3 regions of the Pseudomonas sp. GW821-FHT09C09 genome follow, and region 2 is predicted to be linked to each of the others. Evidence: riboswitches for the same ligand, from Rfam matches in the RefSeq annotation. Region 2 holds a riboswitch; each other region holds the start of a gene.

Region 1 (2,257 bases), on a different contig from region 2:
CCGGCTGATAACGCGCCAGGCCCAGCGCCAAGGCACCGAAAGTCTGGGCCATGGCCGTGCCGTCGATCACGCCGAGTACCGGCACGCCGAAATGCCGCGCCAGATCGGCGCTCGACGGCGTGCCATCAAACAGGCCCATCACGCCTTCGATCAGGATCAGATCGGCTTCGGCAGCGGCTTCCCACAACAGACGACGGCTTTCCTGCTCGCCAACCATCCACATGTCCAGTTGGTAGACCGGCGCACCGCTGGCGCGCTCAAGGATCATCGGGTCGAGAAAGTCCGGGCCGCACTTGAACACGCGGACCTTGCGGCCCTGATTGCGGTGCAAACGGGCCAGCGCGGCGGTGACGGTGGTCTTGCCCTGGCCGGAGGCCGGCGCGGCGATCAGTACCGCCGGGCAGTGACGTGGTTGATTCAAAGTTCGACGCCTTTCTGCGCTTTGATACCGGCCTGGAAGGCGTGCTTGATCATGCCCATTTCGGTGACGGTGTCGCCCATCTCGATCATTTCCGGCTTGGCAGCGCGACCAGTGACGATCACATGCTGCATCGGCGGACGGGCCTGCAGATCGCTGAGCACCTGATCCAGATCGAGGTAACCGTGCTTGAGGGCGATGTTCAGCTCATCGAGCACCACCAGACCGATCGACGGATCACGCAGCAGCTCGCGGGAGACTTCCCATGCAGCCTCGGCGGCGGCGATGTCGCGCTGGCGGTCCTGGGTTTCCCAAGTGAAGCCTTCACCCATCACATGAAAACGCACCTGCTCCGGGAAACGGCGGAAAAACAATTCTTCGCCGGTGCTGTTACGGCCCTTGATGAACTGCACCACGCCGCACTGCATGCCATGGCCCATGGCGCGGGCGAGCATGCCGAACGCCGAGCTGCTTTTGCCTTTGCCGTTGCCGGTCAGCACCAGCACCAGGCCGCATTCGTCGGGCGAATTGGCGATGCGCTCGTCGATCACGGCTTTTTTGCGCTGCATGCGCGCCAGGTGGCGCTCGTCGCGTTCGGGGGAATCAGTCATGGGGGAGCTCTCCGTTGAGGCTGGATAACGGCGGGCAGGCACAAGAATAGACGGCAACAAGCCTGGCATCGCCCACCGTGATGCCGCTGGATGGATCAGGCCGGTCTCCGGGCTCATGAGCGGCGTTCGCCTGGCTGCGCGCCTTCCCGCTTTGCAGCAGTGGCATTAGGCGCAGCTTTTACTCATTTACCGTTGCGGGGGCAGCGCCGGGATCGTGATGGTTCTTCGCTTGAAGACAATCCTCACCGGCTTCCCTGTTTCACTCTGTCGACAGCGGTCACAGAGCACCTGAAACAAGCCGCGAAGGTTAGAGGGTTGGGGGTGGAGCGTCAAATGAAGAGGGGGTCGTGCGGCAAATAACTGCCGCCGATCAATTATCTGACGCCAATCTTGTGCCACACTGTCAGCAGTGATATCAAAGAGCCATGCTTTTTGACTGCAGAGAGCACATCACAATAACAAGGGAGAGCACCATGCAAGGCATGATCATCAGCAATCCGCGGCTGGAATTCCTGCGCCCGGTGCTGGAACGATGGTTTGACTGTATCGACCGCTACAACGCCGTGCGCGGCGACAACGACACACCCTACTGGCACGACGAAAAAGCCAACCTCGGCCTGCTGTCCGCCGCCGCATGGATGGCCGAACTGGTGACCCTGCGCGACACCGCCACGCGCAAACAGAACGAGGAAGGCGAGCGCAATGCCCGGGCCGACCTGTTCCTGGCCGGCGCCGAAGATCGCGCCTACATCCAGGCAACCCAGCGCTGGCCGCGCGTCACCAGCCTGAATCTGACTCAGGCCCTGGCCGATATCACCAGCGATGCCAAGCGCATCAGCTACGCCAGCGATCTCAAACTCGGCTGCCTGTTCGTCGCCCCACAGAAAGCCCAGCACAGCGCCAGCCCGGAAGAACTGCAGGACATGGTCGACGACCTGCAAAAGGAACACACCTGCGCCGTCGCCTGGTACTTCCCGTACGCCTATCGCAAATTGCGCAGCGAGGCCGGCAACTATCACCCCGGCATTGCCGTGCTGTTCAAGGAGGCACGCGGCTGAGGGGTTGAACCATCGGGCTGGTGTGCTTCTCTATGATTAGGAATGCATTCATAGGGAAGATCAGTAATGCGCAAGCCCCACCTCGTTTTCGTCATCGCACTCGCCGGAGGGCTCACCGCCTGTGGTGAATCCTCCAGCCTGCAAGTCTCGGACGGCACCGGCCCGTCCCC
Region 2 (2,257 bases):
GCCAGTCGGGCAGGGCATCGATCTTCGGACGCAACTGGGTGTAGAACGCGTGGGCTTCGGCCTTGTCGTTGTCGATGATCAATACATCGTCCTGACCCTTGAACCATTGATTATCCGTGCCGAACACCAGCACATGGCCGCCGGGCAACTCGGCCTTGCCTTCGGCCTGCACGCCCCAGTCGGTGAAGCCCCAGTAGTCGTTGTGGTTGATGGTCCGGGTGCCGCCATCGGCGGTGTTGTTGATGCGCGTGTAACGGGTGTCCCAGTCGTTGATGTGGCCTTTGACGAAGTAGCTCAAGCGTTCATTGACGTTCTGTTCGAAGGTCGCCGTGGCGATCTGCTGGATGCGGTCGTTGGTAGTCTTGTGGTTGTCCACCGGGCGAGCGAAGTCGAGGTTGGCGTCGGCGTATTGGTAGAACAGTTCCAGGCGCGTGTCATCGCCGAAGGACTGAATCGCCTTGGCGCCGAAGGTCGTGACTTCGTAGGCGCGGTTCTTTTCGCTGCTGTTTCTGATGTCGCGATTGCGAAACGGCTGATAGCCGTCCGAAACGTTATGGCTGACGTAGGCCAGCAGGCCCAGGTCGCCGAAACCGTTGGTGAAGATGTTCTCGACCCGCGCATCCTCGGTGGTGCCGCCGAAGGTATCCACGCCCATGTTCACTTCGCCGGAGGCTTGGCGGCTCTGCGGGCTGCGGGTGACGATGTTGATCACGCCGGACACGGCCTGGGTGCCGAACAGCAGACTTTGCCCGCCCTTGAGCACTTCGATACGTTCGATGGCGTTGGCCGGCAGGGTGTCCAGGTACAGACCGCCGTACAGGCGATTGTTCAGGCGCACGCCGTCGAGCAGGATCAGCGTGTCATCGTTGCGTCCGCCCAGCAGGGAATAGGTGCCGTAGTCGAACGGGCCGTTTTTCGGCGCGACGTACAGGCCGGGAATGAACATCTGCATCACGCGGCTGACATCGGCGCTGGGGCCAGCACGTTCAATTTGCTCGCGGGTGACGATCTCGACCTTGCTGCCGAACTGCGCCATGTCGGCCACGGTGGTGGACTCCACGGACGGCGCGGAAACGATTTGCTGAGTGAGTTCGAGCGGCACGTCATCGGCCAGCAACAGCGGGCTGAACAGGCAGCCGAACAACAGGGATGGAGCCTTGGTGTTGAAAGGTTTGATCATCGTCTTCTCGAAAGGATCTTCGCAGAAGAGCATGCAGGAGAAGGCGTCGCGCACAAGCCGACACCGGCCCATGCCCGCCCACCGCAGGAGTTTGCCAAACAGCATTTCAGGCCGGTCTCCGGGCTCGCGCATCTGGACGCTTTCACCTTCCCATGGCCGTCTGGCCACAGTGGTATGTCGAAAGCATCACGCGCCTACCGTTGCGGGGGCAGCACCGGACTGGTTCGAAACGAACGCACCGGTTTCCCGTTTCACCCCATGCACGGCGGCATGGGACACCTGAAACAGGGCGGCATCTGAACATTCGGACGGGCGCTCGTCAACTTGCCGGATCAAGCCACTTGCGTGTTCTGTTGAACGAAGCGCTCGATCAACCACCGCGCTGCCGGGCCCGGTGGCACATCGGTGCGGTAGATGGCGTCGAAGGTGTATTGCCCGCTGGCGTACTCCGACAAATCCAGTTGTACCAGTCGGCCGCTGTCCAGATCCTCCTGAATCATTGGCCTCGGCATGTTGCCCCAGCCGATGCCCTCACGCAGCAACATGTGTTTGGCGCCCAGGTCCGCCAGGCGCCAGGTGCGGTTGCTCAGCACAGCAAACTCCTTGTCTTTGGTCAGTTGCGAGCGGTCGGACAGCACCAGTTGCGTGTGCTCGCGCCCGGCACCGGGAACATTGCCTTCGGCGGTCGCCAAAGGATGATTCGGCGCGGCCACCGGAATCAGCTCGACGCTGCCGATGCCGATTCTTTCGATGCCGTTGATGCCGTCGTTCATCGGCCCGCTGACGCCCACCACCGCGCCGCGATTGATCACCCGTTCAGTCACGGCGCCGAGCGCTTCCATGTGCAGATGCAGGGCAACGGTGGGGAATTTCTCGCGAAAGGATTTCAGTGCATCGACCACACGCTCGGCCGGCAACATCACGTCGAGCACCACATGCACTTCGGCCTCAAGCCCCTGCAGCAGGCCTTTGACCTTGGCGCGCAAGCCATGCACGCCGTTGGCGATGGTCCGGGCTTCGGCCAGTACGGTACGGCCGGCATCGGTGAGTTGCGGCTTGCGGGTGGTTTCACGATCG
Region 3 (2,257 bases), 620 kb from region 2:
TGTGAATGGTGACTCAGTCGTTGCTGATAACTGGCCAGTTCTTCGCTGCTGAAGTACAGCAACGGCAGCGCCAGTTGTGCCGCCAGTTCCTGCAGGCCGGGTTCGTCGCGTTTCAGGTCGATGCTCGCCAAAGCCTTGACAGCTTCGAGTTCGATGCGATGGGCTTGCAAGGCCTGGTCGAGCAAGGCGCGCAGCGTACTGGCCGGGCAGCCGCGCTGGCAGCCCAGGCCGACCACGAAGGTCGGCGCTGCGCTGTCATCGGTCATGCGTGGTATTGACCATCGCTTTTGCGACGGAACAACCAGGCGCTGATCAGGCCCAGGGCCAGCCAGAACGCCACGTTGGTCAGCTGCGAAGCGATTTTGAACTGGGCTTCCAGCGCTTCCGGGGCGAGCATCGAGTGCACTACCGGCTGCGGCGCGCCGATCACGTGCGGCACAGCGAGGATCGCCACGCCGAGGATCTTCAACAGCCAGTTGCCGCCAAATGCTATCAGCGCCAGGCCGACAGCGGTCGAAGCAGCAGTGCCGATCCACCACATCTGGCGCGAAGCCAGGTCAGCGGCGGCGGTGCCTGGCAGCTCAGGTGGCAGGCCCAGTGTTGGAGCGAGTACGAACGTCGCGTAACCCGCCAGACCCCAGAGCAGGCCTTGCGAGGTTTTGGTCGGCGCACGCAGGGTGTACAGGCCCGCCAGCATCAGGGCGAAACCTACGGCAACCACCAGATTGCCGCCCGTGGTGGAGACCACGCGCTGCCAGCCGTTTTCCGGTTCCCAGGCTTCGGCATCGTGGGTGTGGGCGGCGGTGCCGGCGGCGTGTTCGTGGACTTCTGCCACCGGCTCGGCCTTCTCGTAGGTTTCAGCCTGGAGAATCAGCGGCGAAACCCAGAAGCTTTGCAGCAAGGTCAGCAGCAGGGCGGCCAGAAGGCCGGTGAAACCTGCGGTCTGCGCGATACGCTTGATCATGTCGTCAGGTCTCAATGGCACGGAAACGCGGCGCTGTGGCGGGTATCGTGCGCGGCGTTGTGCACCGCTTCGATGTGCGAGAAACCGGCGAAGTAGACCAGGCTGGCACCCAGGATCGACGCGAAGATCGCAGCGGTCAGGCGTTGGCTCAGGGTAGTGGTGCTGGAGATTTTGTCCGTGTTGCTGCCGGTGCTGCTGATGATCGACATGGCGCTTCCCTCTGGAGTGTCAGCGGGTGAATGGAGCGCATGAAAGCCCCTGCGAGTCGGGCACGCAGAGGTTCGAACAGCGCCCGCCCACCGCGGGTTTGTTATGTTCAGTGACGCAAAGTGCGCACTGTGTGTTGCGGGCCGGTCTCCGGGCTCACGAGGGGTTGGCGTCAGGCCGACCTGCAAGCGTCACCTTCCCATGCCGTGGGCACAGTGGATCTGACGCTCTCTCGCTTACCGTTGCGGGGGCAGCACCGGACTGACATGGCTTTAGAGTAAAGCACATGATTCACCGGTTTCCCGTTTCACCCTGTGAAGGGCACCCGTAACAAGTTGTGTAGGAGACCATGGGCTGGGGTTTTTAGTCAATTGAATGGGGTGAGGTGTGTTTGGATAGGGGGGGCATATCCGTTGCTTCGGGAGCTGCCGCTGGCGGTTTCGCTCTTACAGCGAGTCACTTTTGGCAAACGCCCGGAATGCCGGCCCAGCCAAAAGTAACCAAAAGGTCTTGGCCCCGGCGTACGGCACTTCGCTTAGGCTCAGTGTTCCCTCGCTACGGTGTCCATCAGGGGGCATCGCCTACGGTTTGCTTCGCTGCACCTCCTCTCGATGTATGCGGCTTCGCCGCACGGCGCTGCGCGCCTACCCCCTGATGGACACCTCCGTTCGGCCTGCCGAAGGGGCAAAAAATCAAAAGCCACATCAAAGGCCAGATCAAAAGCCAGATCAAAAGCCCTCCACGCACCACACACCACGATGAGCGTTAGCTCGAGTAAAGCTTTTGATCGCAGGGCCCGTCGGCAGGCTGAGTGGAGGGATTGATCCGGGGGGGAGCGCAGCGACCGTTTGGCGAAGCCAAACACATCGAGAGGAGGTGCAGCGAAGCAAACCGTAGGCGATGCCCCCGGATCGATCCCGGAGCGAAGGAACCCGAGCCACAGCGAGGGCCGTACGTCAGGGCGCAGACCTTTTGGTTACTTTTGGCTGGGCCGGCATTCCGGGCGTTTGCCAAAAGTGACCCGCCGTAAGGGCGGAACCCTAAGTGGCCATAACCGCAGCAACGGATATGCCCCCAATCCAAACA

The links. Region 2 has a riboswitch for cobalamin ahead of AC07NR_RS05630 (TonB-dependent receptor plug domain-containing protein). Riboswitches for the same ligand answer to the same signal wherever they lie in the genome.
Region 1: it holds a riboswitch for cobalamin, as region 2 does, so the genes downstream of both, cobO (cob(I)yrinic acid a,c-diamide adenosyltransferase) here and AC07NR_RS05630 (TonB-dependent receptor plug domain-containing protein) in region 2, are expected to answer to the same signal.
Region 3: it holds a riboswitch for cobalamin, as region 2 does, so the genes downstream of both, AC07NR_RS08320 (CbtB domain-containing protein) here and AC07NR_RS05630 (TonB-dependent receptor plug domain-containing protein) in region 2, are expected to answer to the same signal.

What each region holds. Positions count from the first base shown of each region.
Region 1 is NZ_JBWKPF010000001.1:27,613-29,869, forward strand. Features, by position in the region: gene AC07NR_RS00150 (cobyrinic acid a,c-diamide synthase CobB) at 1-421, opposite strand, end outside; gene cobO (cob(I)yrinic acid a,c-diamide adenosyltransferase) at 418-1,029, opposite strand; cobalamin riboswitch at 1,111-1,336, opposite strand; gene AC07NR_RS00160 (hypothetical protein) at 1,503-2,087, shown strand; gene AC07NR_RS00165 (PQQ-dependent sugar dehydrogenase) at 2,154-2,257, shown strand, end outside.
Region 2 is NZ_JBWKPF010000002.1:119,222-121,478, forward strand. Features, by position in the region: gene AC07NR_RS05630 (TonB-dependent receptor plug domain-containing protein) at 1-1,180, opposite strand, end outside; cobalamin riboswitch at 1,273-1,478, opposite strand; gene AC07NR_RS05635 (LysR family transcriptional regulator) at 1,513-2,257, opposite strand, start outside.
Region 3 is NZ_JBWKPF010000002.1:736,500-738,756, reverse strand. Features, by position in the region: gene AC07NR_RS08330 (cobalamin biosynthesis protein) at 1-266, opposite strand, end outside; gene AC07NR_RS08325 (CbtA family protein) at 263-964, opposite strand; gene AC07NR_RS08320 (CbtB domain-containing protein) at 976-1,173, opposite strand; cobalamin riboswitch at 1,296-1,515, opposite strand.